2 linked regions of the Tistrella mobilis genome follow. The protein of the gene in region 1 interacts with the protein of each later gene in a pairwise test. Links are inferred from orthologs where the notes say so. Each region holds a gene or a part of one and is shown in the gene's direction. Other genes may lie near its edges.

Region 1 (15,353 bases):
TGACTGCCGGGCGCTACGCTTCGGCGCTGTCGGTGCTGCCGGCCGAGGATTTCCCCGAGATCGCCGAGGGCAACCTGCCCTTCGCCTTTTCGCTGCCGGCCGAGGAGCTGAAGCGGCTGATCGATAAGACCCGCTTCGCAATCTCCACCGAAGAGACGCGCTACTACCTGAACGGTATCTATCTGCATGTGGCCGAAGGGCCGGATGGCCGCCGGCTGCGTGCGGTCGCGACCGATGGTCACCGCTTGGCGCGTGTCGAGGCGGATGTACCAGAAGGCGCGGCCGGCATGCCTGGCGTGATCGTGCCCCGCAAGGCGGTGGGCGAGTTGCGCAAGCTGGTCGACGAGGTCGAGGCTGAGGTGTCTGTGGCACTGTCGGAAACCAAGATCCGCTTCGTCTTCGGCGATGTGGTCCTGGTCTCGAAGCTGATCGACGGCTCGTTCCCGGATTACGAGCGGGTGATCCCGGCGGGCAACGACAAGATGGTGCGCATCGACTGCAAGCCCTTCGCGGCCGCGGTGGATCGTGTCGCCACGATTTCGAGCGAGAAGTCGCGCGCCGTACGGTTCTCGCTCACCGATGGCCGGCTTGATCTTGCCGTGACCAGCCCGGATAACGGCTCGGCAAGTGAAGAGCTGACGGTCGACTACGAAGGCCAGCACATCGATATCGGCTTCAACTCGCGCTATGTGCTTGATGTGGCCGGCCAGATCGACGGCGATCTGATGGAGCTGGCGATCGCTGACGGGGCTTCGCCGGTGGTGATCCGCGACACGGCGGACGCCGGTGCGCTCTATGTGCTGATGCCGATGCGGATTTGATCACGTCCGACCTCACCGATTTTCCGGAGCGCGTGACCGGTGCCGCGTCCTTGCGGCCCGGCGTGATGCGACCGGCCATCACCAGGCTGGTCCTGACCGGCTTCCGCAATTACCCGACCCTGCGTCTGGCGCTGGATCCGGCACCGGTGGTGCTGACCGGGCCCAATGGTGCCGGTAAAACCAATCTGCTTGAAGCCGTGTCTATGCTGGCTCCCGGGCGCGGTCTGCGCGGTGCGCGGCTTGGGGAAATGGACCGGCTGGCTCCGGGCGAGGAGATCCGCGCTGCCGGCGGCGGTTGGGCAGTTGCGGCGACGGTCGAGACGGCCGACGGTCCGGTCGAGGTCGGCACCGGCCTGGCCGGTGGCGGTCTGGAGCGTGAGCGCCGGATTGTCCGGGTGGATGGGCGTAATTCGAGCGCAGCGGAACTCGGGCGGCGCTGGTCGGTCCTCTGGGTGACGCCGGCGATGGACCGGCTGTTCGTCGAGGGGGCGGGCAACCGGCGGCGGTTCTTCGACCGGCTGGTCTATGGGCTGGATCCCGACCATGCCGGGCGGATCGCCGCCTACGAGCAGGCGATGCGCGAGCGGGCGCGTTTGCTGCGAGATGGCCGGCGGGATCCCGCCTGGCTTGGCACGCTGGAGGCGACCATGGCCGCCAAGGGCGTTGCGATCGCGGCTGCGCGGCTGGGTTTCGCAAGCCAGCTGAAATCGGTTCTGGTGGCGGGTGGTCACGGCTTCCCCAAGGCCCGGATTGCGATTGAGGGCGAGGTGGAGGCGGCACTTGCCGGCCAGCCCGCCCTTGCGGTGGAAGACGGGCTGGCCCGACGGCTGGCCGAAAACCGGGGGATCGATGCCGAGACCGGGACGACCCGGGCCGGTGTCCATCGCACGGATCTGGCCGTGACCCACGAGGGCAACGGCATGCCGGCGGCGCGCTGCTCCACCGGCGAACAGAAGGCGCTGCTGCTGGCCCTGGTGCTGGCGGTGGCACGGCTGAAACGGACGGTGGAAGGATCGGCGCCGATCCTGCTGCTGGATGAAGTTGCAGCCCATCTCGATGCCGAGCGACGCGACGCGCTGTATGACGTGCTCGTTTCGCTTGGCGCCCAGGCCTGGCTTACCGGCACCGACCGCCCGCTCTTCGCCGGGCTCGGCGGCGGACGGGCGCAGTTCGTGCGGATCACCGATGCCTCGGCGATCCGCGACCAGATCGTCGACCCTGCCGGCACTTCCCTGCCGGCGGCGGACGACCATGACCGAGGATGATGGAACCGGTTCGATGACAGAGCAGCCCGCACACTCCCCGTCCGAGACTGCCATCGCAGCCACGTCCTATGGCGCCGATTCGATCAAGGTGCTGCGCGGCCTGGATGCCGTGCGCAAGCGTCCCGGCATGTATATCGGCGATACCGACGACGGCTCGGGCCTGCACCACATGGTCTACGAGGTGGTCGACAATGCCATCGACGAGGCACTGGCCGGCTGGTGCGATACCGTCGATGTGGTGTTGAACCCGGACGGGTCGGTGACCGTGCGCGATAACGGCCGCGGCATCCCGGTTGATATCCACGAGGAAGAGGGTGTGTCGGCGGCCGAGGTCATCATGACCCAGCTGCATGCCGGCGGTAAGTTCGACCAGAACTCCTATAAGGTCTCGGGCGGTCTGCACGGCGTCGGCGTGTCGGTGGTGAATGCGCTGTCGGAATGGCTGGAGCTGCGCATCTGGCGGGCGGGCAACGAGCATTTCATGCGGTTCCGCATGGGCAATGCCGAGGCTCCGCTTGAAATCGTCGGGCCCTCCGGCGACCGGACCGGCAGCGAAATCACTTTCCTGCCGTCGACCGACATCTTCACCAGGACCGAATTCGACGCGGCGACCCTTGAACGGCGCCTGCGTGAGCTGGCCTTCCTGAACTCCGGCGTGACGATCGAGTTCACCGACCTGCGGGCGGAGACACCGGCGGTCCATCGCATGCATTACGAGGGCGGTATCGAAGCCTTCGTGCGCTATCTGGACCGCAGCAAGTCGCCGCTGCACTCGCTGCCGATCACCGTGTCGGGTGAGCGCAGCGGGATCACGGTCGAAGTATCGATGCAGTGGAACGACAGCTATCACGAGAATGTTCTCTGCTTCACCAACAACATCCCGCAGCGGGACGGCGGCACCCATCTGGCCGGTTTCCGTGCGGCGCTGACCCGCACGATCAACGCTTATGCGGCGTCTTCCGGCCTTGCCAAGCGCGAGAAAGTTGCGATCTCGGGCGAGGATGCGCGCGAGGGTCTGACCTGCGTTCTGTCGGTGAAGGTGCCGGACCCGAAATTCTCGTCCCAGACCAAGGACAAGCTGGTCAGTTCCGAAGTGAAGCCGGCGGTTGAGAATCTGGTGGGCGAGCGTCTGGACCAGTGGTTCGAGGAACACCCGCAGGACGCCAAGGCGATCGTCGGCAAGGTGGTCGAGGCGGCGGTGGCGCGCGAGGCGGCACGCAAGGCCCGCGAACTCACCCGGCGCAAGAGCGCGCTCGATATCACCAGCCTGCCCGGCAAGCTGGCCGACTGTCAGGAGCGCGACCCCGCCAAGTCCGAAATCTTCCTGGTCGAGGGTGATTCGGCAGGCGGCTCCGCCAAGCAGGGCCGCAATCGTGCCAATCAGGCGATCCTGCCGCTGCGCGGCAAGATCCTGAACGTGGAGCGCGCCCGCTTCGACAAGATGCTGAGCTCGGCCGAAATCGGCACGCTGATCTCGGCGCTGGGCTGCGGCATCGGCCGGGACGACTTCGATCCCGACAAGCTGCGCTACCACAAGATCATCATCATGACCGACGCGGACGTGGACGGCAGCCATATCCGCACCCTGCTGCTCACCTTCTTCTATCGCCAGATGCCCGAGCTGATCAAACGCGGCCATCTGTTCATCGCCCAGCCGCCGCTCTACCGCATCAAGCGCGGGTCGAGCGAGGTGTATCTGAAGGGCGAGCTGGAGCTAGAGAACCACCTGATCGCCCAGGCGCTGGAGGACACCGTTCTCACCCTGGCCTCGGGTGCCCAGCATGCCGGCGGTGACCTGCGGGTGATCGTGGAGCGCTCACGCGATGTCGCCAACCAGCTGAAGGCCATCGCACGGCGTGCGCCGCTCTGGCTGCTGGAAGAAGCGGCCCTCGCCGGCGCGCTTTCCGAGGCTGCCTTTGCCGACCGGGCGGCGGCGGAACGCGCCGGTACCGTCCTGGTCAGTCGGCTGGATGCCCGTGCCAACGAGCATGATCGCGGCTGGTCCTTCGCGGTCGAGACCGGTGCCGCGGAAGGCGAGATCGGCCCCTCGGCCGGTGCCGGCCGGGCGGGCGAGGTGCGGCGGATCCGGGTGCGCCGCGAGCTGCGCGGCATGCAGGAAAGCTATGCCATCGATGCCAGCCTCTCGCGTGGCGGCGAGGCGCGGCTGATCAGCCGTCATCTGGCCGAACTGGGCCCGGTCTTCGACGGCGTTGCCACGATCGCCTTCGACAAGGGGCGCGAGGTGCGGGTCGTCGCCCCGCGTGATCTCTTCGAGGCGGTGCTGGAGGCCGGGCGTCGCGGCATTCAGGTGCAGCGCTATAAGGGGCTGGGCGAGATGAACGCCGACCAGCTGTGGGAGACCACCATGGATCCCAACAGCCGCACCCTGCTTCAGGTTCGGATCAATCACGCCGACGAGGCGGATGAAATCTTCACCACCCTGATGGGCGATGTGGTGGAGCCGCGCCGCAACTTCATTCAGGACAACGCGCTGAACGTTTCCAACCTGGACGTGTGATCTATGGCCGATGATGCTCTGCAGGGACGGCAGTCATTCAAGGACGCACTGCTGATCCTTGCAGAAGCATCGCGGAAACTGGAAGCGCAAGGGGTTGCGCGGCCGATCCTGGTGGGTGGAGCAGCTGTAGAATTCTATACGGCTGCACGCTTCATTTCGGGCGATTTTGATATCGTTACTCCCAGCCAGGATAAACTCGAAGCGGTCTTGCGCGACTCGGCTTTGAAACGCCACGCGATGGGACGCATGGATTGCAAAATTACGCGTTGAATATTGGTATAGAGGTGGTTGGTTCACGTCTCCTGGACGGCATGGGATCGATCGACCATGTTTCGCGGATCGAATTTGAGCCGGGGTTTTATGTCGATTTTATCGGAGTGGAAGATCTGATTGCTGACCGGGTGGCGCAGGCTGATGCGACGTCTCGGTTGGATCGCGATCGCCTGGAGCAGGCGATCGTGCTGTTCAAAATGCTTGTTGACCGGATTGATCGCCCATATCTTTCTCACCAGATTGAGCAGCAGGCACCCGGACGATCCTTGGAATGGTTCGAGGTCGAAGTCTATGCGTTTCCTGGGAAAATATGACGACTTCACCCGCGAACAGGCGCGCCGCGCCCGCGAGATCGGGCTGACGGATGATGTCGTGCAGCGCTTGCGGACCCGGGATGAAACTCGCACACCATCCAAGCTGATTCTGTTGGCAGCCATCCGAGAACGCAGTCAGGATGAAGACGCGCCGGTCTGGTAGCCGCGAGGCTCACCTGCGTCAATCGAACCGGAACGCCGAAACCGTCGTCTCCATCACCCGGTCGGAAAAGATCTTCCGGCCCCGTCCTTCGGGTGCCGCACCCGCGGCGACCATGAGCGGTATCAGGTGCTCTTCCGCCCGGGGCGGGTGGCAGAGCCGTGCCGCGGGTGCCTCCGCCCAGTGCGTCAGCGCCGCATGGCGGGCGGCGGGGGTGGCCTCTACTGCATCGGTCAGCCAGGCGTCGAAGCTGTCGGAGATCGGGGCGAAGCGCGGATCGCCATAGCCACGCATGTTGTGGAAGCTCATGCCGCTGCCCAGGATCAACACGCCCTCGTCACGCAATGCGCCAAGGGCTGTACCGGCGGCGAGGTGGCTTGCCGGATCCAGATCATTGCGGATCGACAGCTGAACCACCGGCAGATCGGCCTCGGGGGCTGCGAGCAGCAGCGGGATGAACATGCCGTGGTCGAAACCGCGCGCGGGGTCGACATGGGCGGCGAGGTCGGCGGCCCTCAGCAGATCGACTACCCGGGCGGCGAGGGTGGGATCGCCGGGCGCCGGATAGCGCAGCTGATAGGTGTGTGGCGGGAAGCCGTAATAGTCGTAGATCAGCTCCGGCGCCGCGGCACCGGTGACGGCAAAATCGTCGGTCATCCAGTGGGCGGAGACCATCAGGATCGCGCGCGGCCGCACCGGCAGCCCGACGATCAGCCCGCGCAGAAAGTCGCCCATGCGGGCCCAGGTGTCGCGGGGCGTCCAGTCCATGAAGAAGCAGGGGCCGCCGCCATGGGGGATGTAGATTGCGGGTATGCGCGCGGTCGCGGCCTGGCTCATGGGGGCGTCCTCCGGCTGGGGTTCGATCCCGAGTATGCGTCTACGGACTGATCCGGCAAAGTCGCATGAAGGTCACGACCTGGAACAGGCCGTTCCACGTAGTGTCCGCAAGTGCAAAGTCATTGTTCCCGCCCCGTTCCGAGACCTGCCATCCATGCGCCGAGCCTCAGTTCCCGTCCGTCGTGATCCCGTGCTGTCGCCGGCTGCCGCCGAGGTCCCGGGACGGGATGGCCCGCTTCTGATGGCAGAGCGCCGCCCCTCTGGCGGTGAGGCCAGAGCATCGGGTCGTGGTGGCGGCAACGGGCGTCGTGGAGCGGGAAGGGGGGGGACCGGTGGCCGCGGCGGTCGGCCGCCGCGACGCTGGTTGCGCCGGGTCGGCATCGCTGCTGGCGTGGTGGCGCTGGTCTTTGCCGGCTACATCGCCTGGGTGTTGCGCGATCTGCCGTCGCTGGATGAACTGAACAAGCCTGCGGCGGAGCCGGGCATCACCGTGCTGGCGCGCGATGGTACCGCAATCGCCGTCTACGGCCGGCTGACCGGCCGCCAGATCACCGTCAACGATCTGCCGCCGGCCCTGGTCGAGGCGGTGCTTTCCACCGAAGACCGGCGGTTCTACGAGCATCCCGGTATCGACATCTTCGGCATCGGTCGCGCGGTCTATGCCAATCTTTCGGCCGGCCGGGTGGTGCAGGGCGGCAGCACCATCACCCAGCAGCTGGCCAAGATGCTGTTCCTGACTCCGGAACGCTCTTTCGAGCGTAAGCTGCGCGAAGCGGTGATGGCGCTCCGCCTGGAGGCGGTCTACGACAAGAACGAGATCCTGGCCCGCTATCTGAACCGGGCCTATTTCGGCGCCGGCGCCTATGGCATCGACGCGGCGGCGCGGCGCTATTTCGACAAGCCGGTCGAGGAGCTTGATGTCGGCCAGTCTGCGATGCTCGCGGGTTTGCTCCAGGCCCCCTCGGCCTATGCACCGACCTCTGCGGCCGAGCGGGCGGAGCGGCGGATGAGGGCGGTGGTCCAGAACCTGGTCGATGTCGGCTATCTGACGCCGGAGGCAGCGAAAGAGGTGCGGGTGCCCAAGCTCGCTCCCTCGGCCCGGGCGACGGTGGGCGCCACCAACCGGCGCTGGTTCGCCGACTGGGTGCTGGACCAGCTCTCGGCCCATATCGAGCCCACCACCCGCGACATCGTGGTCCGCACCAGCCTGGATGCGGAGTTGCAGAGTGCCGCGGAAGCCGCGGTGAGCGAGGTGCTGGCAGCCGACGGGCCGCAACTCAAGGCGGGCCAGGGAGCTTTTGTGGCGGTGGCGCCTGATGGCGGCGTTCTGGCGATGGTCGGCGGCCGTGACTATCGCACCAGCCAGTTCAACCGCGCGACCCAGGCCTGGCGGCAGCCGGGGTCCACCTTCAAGCTCTTCACCTTTCTGGCCGCGCTGGAAGCGGGTTGGGCGCCGGACAGCCTGGTACTGGATGCGCCGGTGACGGTAGATGGCTGGTCGCCGGCCAATTTCGAGCCGGAATATGCGGGCGAAGTGCCGCTGGCGCAGGTCGCGGCGCGCTCGCTCAACACCGCAACCGTGCGGGTGGCCGAAGAAGTCGGGCGTGATCGGGTGATTGCCACTGCCCGCCGGCTTGGCCTGTCGGGCGACCTGCCGCGGGTGCCGAGCGTGACTCTGGGGACCGGTTCCGAGACCCTGCTGGAGATGACCGCGGCCTATGCGGCACTTGCCAATCAGGGCCGTCCTGTCCAGCCCTGGGCCATCGAGGACGTGCGGGCGGCTGACGGGAGCGTGCTTTATCAGCGTACGGCGCCGGACCCTGTCGAGCCGGTTCTGTCGGCCCATACCGTCGAGGCGATCAACGCCATGCTGGTCAAGGCGGTGGAGACGGGGACCGGCCGTGCCGCTCAGCTGCGGGGCGCCGTCATCGCGGGCAAGACCGGCACGACCCAGGACTACCGTGACGCCTGGTTCATCGGCTATACCGGCGCCGTCTCGGCCGGTGTCTGGGTTGGCAATGATGATGACGCGCCCATGCGCGGCGTGACCGGTGGCCGGCTGCCGGCCAAGATCTGGGCGCGGGCGATGTCGGAAGGTGGCGGCCGGATGATGCTGGTGCCGCCGCCGGTGCTGGAGACCAAGGCACCGGCACCGGTGCCCCCACCGTCGGATGATCCGCTCTCGCGCCTGCTGCGCGGCCTGTTCGGTGAGGAGACGACAGAGCCCTCTCAGCCTGGGCGCCCGTCGGCACCGCAGCCTGCTCACCCGGCACCTTCCCAGCCGTCACGACTTTCGAACCCACCGGCCTTCCCCGGGGAGCGTTTCGACCGCTGACGGCGAATGCCGGTTCAGGCCGGCCGGTTGGGCCGGTGGACCAGCAGCCTGTTGGCGGTGAGGGCAATGGTGGCGAGTACCAGGATGGTGCCCGCGATCGGGATCGGCGTGCCGTCGGCAAGCGGCGCCGTGGCGGCAGCGACGATACCGCCCGTGGTCATCTGGGTGCTGCCGATCAGCGCGCTGGCGGTGCCGGCCATGTGGGGATAGGGCAGAATGGCCGCGGTGAAGGCCTGAGGCAGGGCGAAACCGGCACCGGCAAGCAGGAAAGCGGCGCCGGCGGTGACGCCAAGGGCGCTGTCGGTGCCGGTCAGCGCCTGGGCCAGCATGACCAGGCCGCCGGTTGCCATCAGGCAGAGTCCGATGGTCAGCAGACGCAGCGAGCCCAGCCGCATCACCAGCCGCCCGCCGATACCGGCACCGGCCACATAGCCGGCGACGGCCAGACCGAAATAGAGACCGAAACGCTCAGGCCGGATGCCGTAGCCCTCGATCAGCAGCACCGAGGAATTCGACACCCAGGCGAAAAGCGCGCCGAAGGCGGAGCAGGTGCAGATGCCCAGACCCACGAAACGGCGGTCGTGGAGCAGGTCGCTCATCGCCCGCAGGATGGCGACCGGCCGGATCCGGCTGAGATCGCGATTGGTGATCGGCTCCGGCAGAATGGTGACGGCGCTTGCGATCAGCAGAATGCCGAGCACACCGAGGGCGGCGAAATTGCCGCGCCAGCCGAACAGCACCTCGATCTGCCCGCCGATCATCGGTGCCACCATGGGGGCGAGCGCGGTTGCGGAGGTGATCGAGGCAAAGATCGATCCGGCGCGTTCGGGCGGAAACAGGTCGCGGACCAGGGCGCGGCCGATCACGGCACCCGCACAGGCGCCTGCCCCCTGCAGCACCCGGGCCATGACCAGCTGGTCGATGGTCGCAGAATAGAGACAGAGAACCGAAGCCACGACCTGCACCGCCATGCCGGCGATCAGCACCGGCCGGCGGCCCAGCGCATCCGATACGGGGCCGTAGACCAGCTGGGCAAGGGCCAGCCCCCACATGTAGCCGGTCAGGGTCAGCTGTGCGGTCGCGGCATCCGCGCCCAGATCCCGCCCCATCGCCGGCAGCGAGGGGAGATAGAGATCGGTCGAGAGCGGCCCGAGGGCCGTCAGCGCGATCAGGACCAGGGTGATACCGCGGCTGGGGGCGGCACCGCGGCCGGAGCCGGGGGTGGGGGAGGACATTGCGGCGATGCCGATCGGAAGCGCGTGGAGATCTGCCAGCTTATAGGCTGTCAGGCGTTGCCGGCCAAGGGGCACGCCTTGATCGCCAGGCGCACCGCAGAGTCTCGCTTTGTGAGACAAATTTCGCCGGACAGGATTTCACACCTTGTCTCGAAGAATACTTATGCATGATGATTTCTGCTCTGGCACCTCAAAAATGTCAGCGATGCTGACATGTCTGTTTGAAAATAAGAACGGGATTACAGTAGGTTGTGAAATATCGGCGAACCGATGGCCGTCCGGACAGGTCTGAGACAGGTTGTTGCGTAACGGGCGTTTCCGTCATTCTATGGTGACATGTTGTCCCGCGATAATCGCGAATAAATTGACGGACTGCCGCCTGCGGAGTTATATCTCCCCCACATGTTGAGGCCCGGACGCAGGGGCCCCCCGGAAATCCGACGCCCGCCCCAGCGGGCGGCGCCGGCAGCGAGGGACTCCGCCGACGGAGCACGCCCCGTAGCTGGAGAGGATTTGAGCGTGACGATCAATGCAGGTCTCGAAGGGATTGTCGTCGCCGAGACGGATCTGTCGCTTGTCGACGGCAAGAACGGCTATCTGGTCTATCGTGGCAATTGGGCCAAGGATCTCGCGATCTCCCGCACCTACGAGGATGTGGTCCACCTGCTGTGGCGCGGCCACCTGCCCGACGAACGCGAGAGCGAGGCCTTCCGTGCCGAGCTGGCGGCCCGCCGCAAGCTTCCCGACTATCTGAAGACGATCATCCGGGCGCTGCCGCCCGAGACCGACACCATGAGCGTGCTGCGCACGGCGACCTCGGCGATCGGTGATCGCAGCTTTGCCTGGCCGCCTACTTTCGAGCAGGCCTCGGAGATCCTGGCCAAGGCGCCGACGATCATCGCCTATCGCAATGCGCTGAACACCGGCCGCGATCCGATCGAGCCGGATGAGCGCCTCGGCCATGCCGAGAACTATCTCTATATGCTCCATGGCGAGAAGCCGACCCGGGTCCATACCCGCGCGCTCGACGCCTACATCATCCTGACTGCTGAGCACGGGCTCAATGCCTCGACCTTCACCGGTCGGGTGATCACCTCGACCCGTTCCGACATCGCGTCTGCGATCACCGGCGCGATCGGTGCGCTGAAGGGCCCGCTTCACGGCGGCGCGCCCTCGGAAGTCGATACGATGCTGGAGGAGATCGGCACCAAGGAGAATGCCGAGCCCTGGCTGCGCCAGCAGATCGAGGCCGGTGAGCGCCTGATGGGCTTCGGCCACCGGGTCTACAAGACCATGGATCCGCGCGCCGTGGCACTCCGCCAGGTGGCAGACAGCTTTGCCGGCGAGGATCCCTGGTTCGATCTCTCGGTCCATGTCGAGGAGACCGCGGTACGACTGCTGTCGGAATACAAGCCCGGCCGTAATCTCTATCCGAATGTCGAGTTCTGGGCGGCGGCGGTGCTGCGCGGCGTGCGCATCCCCACCGACCTTTATACCCCGACCTTCGGGCTGGCGCGCATGGCCGGCTGGTCGGCGCATATCCTGGAACAGGCCGACAAGAACCGCCTGATCCGACCGGAATCGACCTATGTCGGCGAGATGCCCAAGGCGTCCTGACCTCTGGCATCCTGACATCTGGCGCCTCGATGCAGAACGGCCGGTCGCCCCGTCGGGGCGGCCGGCCGTCTGTTGATGACGACCTTTGCGGTGGCCGATCAGTCGCGCGGCAGAGGGCTCACGCGCCAGTGGCCGGGACGCTTCGGATCTGCCGCCAGCCTGCGGGCGCACCAGTCCAGCAGATCGGCCATGCCTTCTTCAACCGGCCAGGCGGGGTTGATTGCGATCAGCCCGGTGGTGGTCATGCCGTCGGCTGTGCTGCCGGGTGGCAGGATCGACAGTTCCGCGCGCAGGCCCTCGACATGGGGTGGCAGAGCGCGGCCAAGTCTCCGCGCCAGATCTTCGGCAGCGTCGGCCCGTTTCACCGGATACCAGATCAGGTAGCTGCCGCTGGCCCAGCGTTCGATCGCAGCCTCCATGGCGCGGGCCAGACGATCGAACTCGTCCACTTCTTCAAAGGGCGGGTCGATGATCGCAAGACCGCGCCGTTCTCCCGGCGGCAGGCAGGCCTTGAGCACGCCGTAACCGTCATGGCGCAGCACCTCGATCCGCGGGCCCGGGCGGGGCGCCCGCGCGGTCAGAACCCGTTCCAGCCGCGCACGCACCGGGTCGACGGTCTCTGCCGCAATCAGTCGGTCCCCCGGACGCATGGCAAGGGCGGCAATGAGGGGAGAGCCGGGATAGCGTCGGCGCGTGCCGATGGCACCTCGGCCGTCATCGACGGCATCCAGTGCCCGCCGCAACCCGGCGATCAGCGCAGGTTCGTCGGTGGCAGGCCGGTCGGCGATACGGAATATGCCGCCACGAGCCTCGCCGCTGCGCAGGCTTTCGGGGGCTTCCAGGTCATAGAGCCCTGCGCCGGCATGGGTATCGATCACCACGAAGGGCTTCGACTTACGGGCCAGATGAGCGACCGTGGCGGCCAGCGCCGCGTGTTTGATGATGTCGGCAAAATTGCCGGCGTGAAAGTCGTGGGCGTAGTTCATGCCTGGATCGGGCCCTGTCCTGGAAACGCCATGGGCGGTCACCCGGATGGTGACCGCCCCGGCGTCTTTCGACAAGGCCTGGCTGGCCGGTATCAGCCTTGCGTGCTCTGCGTTGGCTTCGAGAAATGCACATCCTCGGGCTTCAGCCCGTAGAAGCGCATGGCATTGGGGCCGAAGATCAGGTCCTTATGCGCATCGGGCACGTCGTCGCGCTCGCGGATCGAGCCGAAGGCCTCCCCCAGCTTGCCGCCCGCATAGTGGGTGTGCGGGAAGTCCGCGGCTCCCAGAATGCGATCGGCACCGATCAGATCGACGAAGGCCGGCAGGTTGGCCTCGTCACCCTCGACGGTGAAGTAGATCTCGCGCTCGCGCAGATAGTCGATCGGTGCCTTTTCCGCCGGCCAGACCTCGGCCGCGGGTGTCACCCGCCACTTGTCCATCCGGTCGAGCACGGTGGGGAACCAGCTGGCGCCACCTTCCAGGAAGCCGACCTTCAGCGACTTGAAGCGATCGAGGATGCCGCCGCCCAGGAAGCTGAAGAAGCCGAAGACGATGGTCATCTCGAAATTGAGGATGAAGGCTGCAGCCGGGCTGTCGAGCCCTTCGCCGATGCCGTCATGGGCCCAGCCGACATGGACGCAGATCGGCAGGCCGACCTCTTCCGCTGCTGCCCAGACCGGATCGAACCGGCGATCATGCAGCAGAACCGATCCGACCGTGCCCAGCACCATCAGGGAGGTCGCCCCCAGGGCCTTGGCGCGATGCACCTCCTTCACCGCCTGATCGGGCAGGCGCATCGGCAGAAGTGCCGCCCATTTCAGCCGGGTGGGCTTCTTGGCGCAGGTTTCGGCCATCCAGCTGTTATACGATCGCATCAGCGCCGCCTCGAACAGCGGATCGCGGGTCAGCGGCTGGAGGAAAAGGGTCGAGTAGATCGTCGCCACATCCAGCTGAATCTCGTCCATCTTCGCGCAATAGGCGTCGACGTCGAGAATGCCCTGGATGGCGGTGCTGACCGGCTTCAGCTTCGCATAGTCGGTGACGATCGGGCTGGCATGACAGGACGCCTGATAGCCCTGCATCTTGGGGCGCATCTCGCCATCGATCAGCCAGGCATAGTTGCGCTGGGTTCGATGGGCGATCATGTCGCCGATATGGACGATCTTGGGCCGCCGGTGCCAGTAGGCACGGTCCAGATAATCGAAGATGCCGTCGTGATCCTCAATGTGAGAATCGGCATCGATGAAGGGATGTTTTTTCTCGGCCGACGCGAAAGCGCCACGCCGGTTCGGAACGGACTGATAGGTCATCGGGCTGCTCCGCCGTGCTGCCTGCCTGAAATGGCAAATGTCTCATTCTGCGAGACGATTTCGGGCGATCCACCATTGCGTGATATTGGCCGCCCTGTCCTAGCCAAAAATGAGCACCGAAAACCGGCTTGTCAATTTTTGCGATCTATTCTGCCGTAAATAATCGCCGCTACCGCGATATCTCCGGACCTTGGCGGGGAATGTCTCGTTATATGATACTTACGCAGACAAATTGCTCGCAAAGGTTGAGAAAACGGGTTGCCGGTTAGATAGCGATGTTTTAGGGTCTTCCAACTGATGGTAGATAATCCGTCAGGATAGTCATCGGTGGGAACGATCGCCAGCGGCATTGCACCGGCACAAAGCCGGGCGAGATCGCGCCGGAAGGGACGGCGGCTGGTGGCGGAACCAGGGCAAGTGGCGCAGGCGATGCGGCGGGCAAGCCGGCTTTGTCTGCGAAGTGGGGCAGTCGCGAACGGGGGGCCGGCGGGTACTGATCTGCCGGCGTGAAGACGCAGACCGGATGTGAAGCGCGCAGCGGCAGGTCGCCGCCACGCGCAGTGGGTGAGCCATTGCCTGCGGTCCGGTTTGAGGATCAACCCTGATGGCACGCGACCTGTTCCTTCAAAGGGAGCATGTCCGATGCATCACGATCTTCCGACCGTCGCGGCCAGCGGGTTTCGGACAGCCAGACTGGTTGACGCTTCTCTTGCCGACGGCCGCGGTGCGACGGCACCGACGGCGAAGCGGCTGGATATCCTGCTCGCTCTCGACGATCTGGGCATTGATGCGGCGCTGATCGGTTATCCGGCGGCCCGGCCTGCGGATCTGGCCCTGCTGGAGGCCAGTCGTGGACGTTGCCGGCAGGTGGCCCGCATGGTCTGCACCGCGCTGGCCGATGCGCCGGTTCTGGCGGATCTGCTGGGCCGCACCGGACCGACCGAAAGTGGGCCTCCTGTCGAGGTCGTGCTGGAATGCGGCACGGACCCGCGTCTGGCAGAGGGGGGGGATCCGGTGGCGCTGCTGACCGGCGCAATCATCCGTCTGGCGCCCCGGGCACCCGTCTGGGTAGAGCTTGCGGCGATTGCTGCAGCCGCGCCCGAAATGCTGCGGAGTCTGGTTCATGCCGCCCTTGCCGCTGGCGCCCGGGGGCTGATCCTTGCCGATACCACCGGCCGGATGCTGCCGGCCGAGACGGCGGCCACGCTCGGCATGCTGCGGGCGATCACCGGCCCGACGATCCCGGTGATCGTGGCGCCGGCCGACGATCTGGGCCTTGCCACCGCGAATGCGTTGGCCGGGCTTGCCGCCGGTGCGGATGGGGTGTTGGGCGCCATTGGCGGTTTGGGGGAGCGGGCCGGTCTGGTACCGATCGAGGAGGTAGCGACCGCGATCCGCTATCGCCCCGATCACGTCCGACTGGACCATGCGATCGATCTTGCGGCCCTGGTCCGCACCGGCATGGCAATCGCCGAAAGGCTCTCCGTCGATCTGGGGCGTAACAAGGCGCTGCTCGGCGATTACGTCTTCGGTACGGCGGCGGGGCTGCATCAGCACGGGCTGCTCAACCACCCGATCACCTACGAATATCTCGACCCGGCGGATTTCGGCCGTGAGCGGCGGATCCTGATCGGTCGCCATTCGGGGCGTGCGGTGCTGCGCGCCCGGCTGACCGAGGCCGG
Region 2 (4,891 bases), 1.2 Mb from region 1 along the record:
CCGATGCCCAGGGCCTGTTCAGGGAGCCTGCCCGATGATCCGTCCCGGCACCGTCCTGCTTCTGGGCTGCACGGCCGCGATCGCGGCCGGTCTGTTCTGGGTGAAATACCGGGTGGCCAGCCTGGAAGACGCCTATGTCGCGCGCAATGCCGAACTGCTGCGCGAGCAGGAGGCGATCCATGTGCTCAAGGCCGAATGGGCCTATCTGAACAACCCTGAGCGGCTGGAGCGTCTGGCCGGCGAATATCTCGACATCCGGCCGCTTGAGGGGGCGCAGCTGGTGAGCCTGGCCTCTCTGCCGCTGCCGCGCGCCGAGACCGAGCCCAGGCCCAGATCCAAGCCCGGCACCCCGCCGGCCACCTGGCCGCTGGTCGACCATGTCCCGGAACCGCGCAGCACGACGGTCGCGTCTGCGCCGCGCAACGCAACGGTCGCGTCTGCACCGCGTGATGCAACGGTCGCCGCGGCACAGCCGGCGCCCCGGTCTTCGATCGATGCCGCGATCGACAGCGTTCTCGATCAGAGCGGCGTGGTGCTGACAGGGGGTGCGCGATGAACCGCGACGACCGCTTCGGCCCCCGCCGCGAGGATCGCGGCCGCCCGCAGGAAGCGGCGCCCGAGGCGCCGCGCAAGCCGCGCGTGCCGCTGCCGCGTGCCCGCCGGGTGCGGCTGGGTGTTGCGCGGGCGGTCAAGCTCGACGGCAATGTGAAACAGGCGCTGGAGACCGGCCGCAATCGCGTGCTGTTCACCGCGGCCTTCTTCGCGCTCGCCTTCATTGCGCTGTCGATCAAGCTGATTGCGGTGGGCGTGCTGCATGAAGGCGGCGAGCCCCGGGTCGCCCGCGGCGCGCCGCCGCCGCAGCTGGTGCTGGACCGTGCCGACATCACCGATCGCAACGGCGTGCTGCTGGCCTCCAACCTGATCACCGCCTCGCTCTATGCCGATCCCAAGCTGGTGCTTGATCCGGTAGAGGCGGCGGTGAAGCTGCGCACCGTGCTGCCCCATCTGAACCAGACCGACCTGATCGCCCAGCTGTCGGGCGACCGGCGTTTCGTCTGGATTCAGCGCGGGCTGAAGCCCGAACAGCAGTACGAGATCAATGCGCTCGGCATTCCGGGGCTTTATTTCCAGCGCGAGCAGCGCCGGATCTATCCCCAGGGCCGGCTGACCTCGCATGTGATCGGCTTCACCAATGTCGACAACACCGGCCGTGGCGGGCTGGAGCAGGGGCTTGACCGCACGCTGCGCGAACGTGCCGAGACCGGCCGCGGGCCCCTGGTCACCTCGATCGACATCCGCGTTCAGCAGGTGATGCGTGAGGTGCTGCGCGACGCGGTGCAGGAATTCCAGGCGATCGGTGCGACCGGCATCGTGATGGATGCGCGCAACGGCGAGATCCTGGCCATGGTCTCGCTGCCCGATTTCGACCCGAACGCCCCGGTCAACCCCGAAGATCCGGCGATGTTCAACCGGGCGACGCTCGGCGTTTACGAGATGGGCTCGATCTTCAAGGCCTTCACCGCCGCAGAGGCGCTGGATGCAGGCGTGGTGAAGATCGATGGCGGCTTCGATGCCACCGATCCGATCAAGATCGGCCGCTTCACCATCCGCGACTTCCATCCCGAGCGGCGCTGGCTGAGCGTGCCCGAGATCATGCTCTATTCGTCCAATATCGGCGCCGCCAAGATGGCGCTGGCGGTGGGGGCAACCCGGCAGCAGGACTATATGCGCCGCTTCGGCTTCCTGACCCCGGCCCGGATCGAGCTTCCCGAGGTGGGTCTGCCCCAGGCCCCCAATCCCTGGCGCGAGGTCAACGTCATGACCATCGGCTTCGGCCATGGTGCGGCGGTGAGCCCGCTTCAGGCCGTGGGCGGCATGGCGGTGCTGATGAATGGCGGTTTCAAGGTGCCCGCCACCCTGGTCAAGCATCAGCCGGGCGAGCGGGTGGTCCGCGAGCAGGTGATCGCCCCGGAGGTCACCGCCCAGGTGCGCAGGATGATGGTCAGCGTGGTTCAGGACGGCACCGCCAAGAAGGCGCAGGTCCCGGGCTATCTGGTCGGCGGCAAGACCGGCACGGCGGAAAAGGCGGGTGCCGGCGGCTATCGGCGCAAGGCGCTGCTGACCTCGTTCCTGGGCGGCTTCCCGATGCAGGATCCGCGCTATGTGGTGCTGGTCACGCTCGACGAGCCCAAGCCCACGCCCAAGACCTATGGCTATTCGACCTCGGGCTGGAACGCCGCCCCGACGGCGGGTGAGCTGATCCGCCGGATCGCGCCGATCCTGGGTGTGCGGCCGATGTCGGCCGACGGCAGCCCCAACCCGATGCCGGTGCTGCCGCAGAACCGCGACAACGAGCTGCGCTATGCGCTGGTGGGCGACGAGGACGAAACCTCCGTCACCGCCGATCTCCCCCAGTCGGATACCGAGGTGACGAATGCGGCTTATTGAGCTGATCGACCGCGATGCGACCGCGATCGGCGGTGATACCCGGATCACGGGCATCACCGCCGACAGCCGCGCCGTGCGGCCGGGCATGCTCTTCGCCGCCGTCCCGGGCACGGTGCGCGACGGGCGTGACTTCATTCCGGAAGCCATGGCGGCGGGCGCCGTCGCCGTGCTCGCCCCGACAGGGACGGTGGTGCCGGCGGGTGTGGTGCTGGTCGAGACCCGGGACGTCCGCGGCGCACTCGCCCGCATGGCCAGCCGCTTCTATCCGAAGCGTCCGGGCGTGATCGCGGCGGCCACCGGCACCAACGGCAAAAGCTCGGTGGTGTCGTTCACCCGCCAGATCTGGGTGCGGCTGGGCCTGGCCGCCGCCAGCCTCGGCACGCTCGGCTATGACGGGCCGGGCGATCTGGCTGCGCCGGGGCTGACCACGGTCGATCCCGTGGCGCTGCACCGTCTGCTGGATCAGGCGGCGCGGGCCGGGGTGGGGCATCTGGCGATGGAGGCGTCCAGCCACGGGCTGGATCAGCACAGGCTGGACGGCATCGCGCCGGTCGCGGTTGCCTTCACCAACCTGACCCATGACCATCTGGATTATCACGGCACGATCGAAGCCTATCGCGACGCCAAGCTGAAGCTGTTCGCCGAGATCGCGGCGCCGGCCGGCTATGCGGTGATCAATGCCGACAGCAGCCATTACGACCATTTTGTCCGCGCGGCCCTGAAGCGGCCGCTGGCGGTGATCGATTACGGCCGCAAGGCCCGGGTCCTGCGCCTGGTTTCGGTGGAGCCGATGGCCGGCGGCGGCCTGCATGTGGCGATCGAATATCGCGGCCAGCGTCATGAGTTCGGCCTGGGGCTGACCGGCAGCTTCCAGGCCCATAACGTGCTGGCCGCCATGGGGCTGGCCATCGGCTGCGGTGCTGCGCCCGAGGCGGTTGTCGCGGCACTGCCCTATCTGAAGGCGGTACCCGGGCGCATGGAGCAGGTCGGCACCAGCGCTGCCGGTGCACCGGTGCTGGTGGATTACGCCCATACCCCCGATGCGCTGGAGACGGTGCTGAAGGCGGTGCGCCCCCATGCCCATGACCGGGTGGTGACCGTGTTCGGTTGCGGCGGCGATCGCGACCGCACCAAGCGTCCGGCGATGGGCAGGATCGCGCTCCGCGAGGCCGACCACGCCATCGTCACCGACGACAATCCGCGCAGCGAGGACCCGGCGGCGATCCGCGCCGAGATCCTGGCGGCCGGCCCCGATCTGGTCGAGATCGGCGACCGGGCCGCGGCGATCGACACCGCCATTGCCGGCCTGGGGGCCGGCGACGTGCTGGTGATCGCCGGCAAGGGCCACGAGACCGGCCAGAAGGTCGGCGATCGGGTGCTGCCCTTCGACGACCGCGAGGTTGCGCGCGCAGCCCTGCGTGCCCATGGCGGTACGGTGATCGGGGGAGGGGCGGCATGAGCATCACCCGGCCTCTCTGGACGATTGACGCGGTCGTTGCGGCAACCGGCGGTTCCTCTGCGGGGGCTGATGCCGCCATTTCGGGTGTCGCGATCGACAGCCGCGAGGTCCGCCCCGGCGATCTGTTCGTGGCGCTGCTGGGCGATACCAATGACGGCCACGACTATCTGGCGGCGGCGCTGGCCAATGGCGCGGCTGCAGCCCTGGTCCATCGGGTGCCCGAAGATCTGCCCGCCGATGCGGCCGCAAGGCTGATCCGGGTGGGCGACACCATGGCCGCGCTGCAGGCGCTGGGTGCGGCTGCCCGCGCTCGTTTCGCCGGCCGGGTGGTGGCGGTGACCGGCAGTGTCGGCAAGACCGGCACCCGCGGCGCCATCGCTCGGGCGCTCGGCGCCTATGGAACGGTTCATCAGAGCCTGCGCAGCTTCAACAACCATTGGGGCGTGCCGCTGTCGCTGGCGCGGATGCCGGCCGATGCCGACTACGCGGTGCTGGAACTGGGGATGAACCATGCGGGCGAGATCGACGTGCTCTCGCGCCTCGCCCGGCCGCATGTGGCGCTGATCACCAAGGTGGCGCCGGCCCATCTGGGCAATTTCCGCGACGAGGAAGAGATCGCCGACGCCAAGGCCGAGATCTTCAACGGGCTGGAAGCCGATGGCGTGGCGGTGCTGAACCGCGACAACCGGCATTTCGACCGGCTGGCCGCGGCTGTGCTGCTGGGCCATCCCGCAACCCGCGTGGTCGATTTCGCCGCCAGCCGCCATGGTGCCCAGCGCGCCATGATCCGCCTGATCAAGGCGACCCCGGCGGGCGGCGGTACGGCGATTGCAGCCGAGGTGGCCGGCCGGCCGGTGGATTTCGTGATCGGCGTGCCGGGCGCCCATTGGGTGGAGAACGCGCTGGCGGTGCTGGGCGTGCTGCACGGGCTGGGGCTGGAGGCGGGCCCGGGGGCGGCGGCGCTGGCGGCGCTGGAAGCGCCCG

The links.
Region 2: the proteins of P7L68_RS05695 (region 1) and P7L68_RS11230 interact in binary tests that used the Escherichia coli proteins (3 or more experiments, as listed by UniProt). The link is inferred for Tistrella mobilis from one-to-one orthologs.

Annotation. Positions count from the first base shown.
Region 1 is NZ_CP121017.1:2,128-17,480, forward strand. Bases 6,149-9,037 are described here. They hold P7L68_RS05695 (transglycosylase domain-containing protein), read left to right. Parts: upstream 6,149-6,552; coding sequence 6,553-8,523; downstream 8,524-9,037. Other genes in these bases: P7L68_RS05690 (class III extradiol ring-cleavage dioxygenase), read right to left, coding at 6,149-6,188; P7L68_RS05700 (multidrug effflux MFS transporter), read right to left, coding at 8,538-9,037. Outside these bases: dnaN (DNA polymerase III subunit beta), read left to right, coding at 1-821; DNA replication/repair protein RecF, read left to right, coding at 818-2,086; gyrB (DNA topoisomerase (ATP-hydrolyzing) subunit B), read left to right, coding at 2,100-4,604; P7L68_RS05680 (hypothetical protein), read left to right, coding at 4,608-4,874; P7L68_RS05685 (hypothetical protein), read left to right, coding at 4,916-5,191; more of P7L68_RS05690, read right to left, coding at 5,373-6,148; more of P7L68_RS05700, read right to left, coding at 9,038-9,758; P7L68_RS05705 (citrate synthase), read left to right, coding at 10,278-11,375; P7L68_RS05710 (23S rRNA (adenine(2030)-N(6))-methyltransferase RlmJ), read right to left, coding at 11,474-12,436; P7L68_RS05715 (amidohydrolase family protein), read right to left, coding at 12,454-13,671; P7L68_RS05720 (hypothetical protein), read left to right, coding at 14,314-15,353. UniProt on the Escherichia coli protein: Cell wall formation. Synthesis of cross-linked peptidoglycan from the lipid intermediates.
Region 2 is NZ_CP121017.1:1,194,790-1,199,680, forward strand. Bases 1-3,000 are described here. They hold P7L68_RS11230 (peptidoglycan D,D-transpeptidase FtsI family protein), read left to right. Parts: upstream 1-552; coding sequence 553-2,448; downstream 2,449-3,000. Other genes in these bases: rsmH (16S rRNA (cytosine(1402)-N(4))-methyltransferase RsmH), read left to right, coding at 1-38; P7L68_RS11225 (hypothetical protein), read left to right, coding at 35-556; P7L68_RS11235 (UDP-N-acetylmuramoyl-L-alanyl-D-glutamate--2,6-diaminopimelate ligase), read left to right, coding at 2,435-3,000. Outside these bases: more of P7L68_RS11235, read left to right, coding at 3,001-3,907; murF (UDP-N-acetylmuramoyl-tripeptide--D-alanyl-D-alanine ligase), read left to right, coding at 3,904-4,891. UniProt on the Escherichia coli protein: Essential cell division protein that catalyzes cross-linking of the peptidoglycan cell wall at the division septum. Required for localization of FtsN.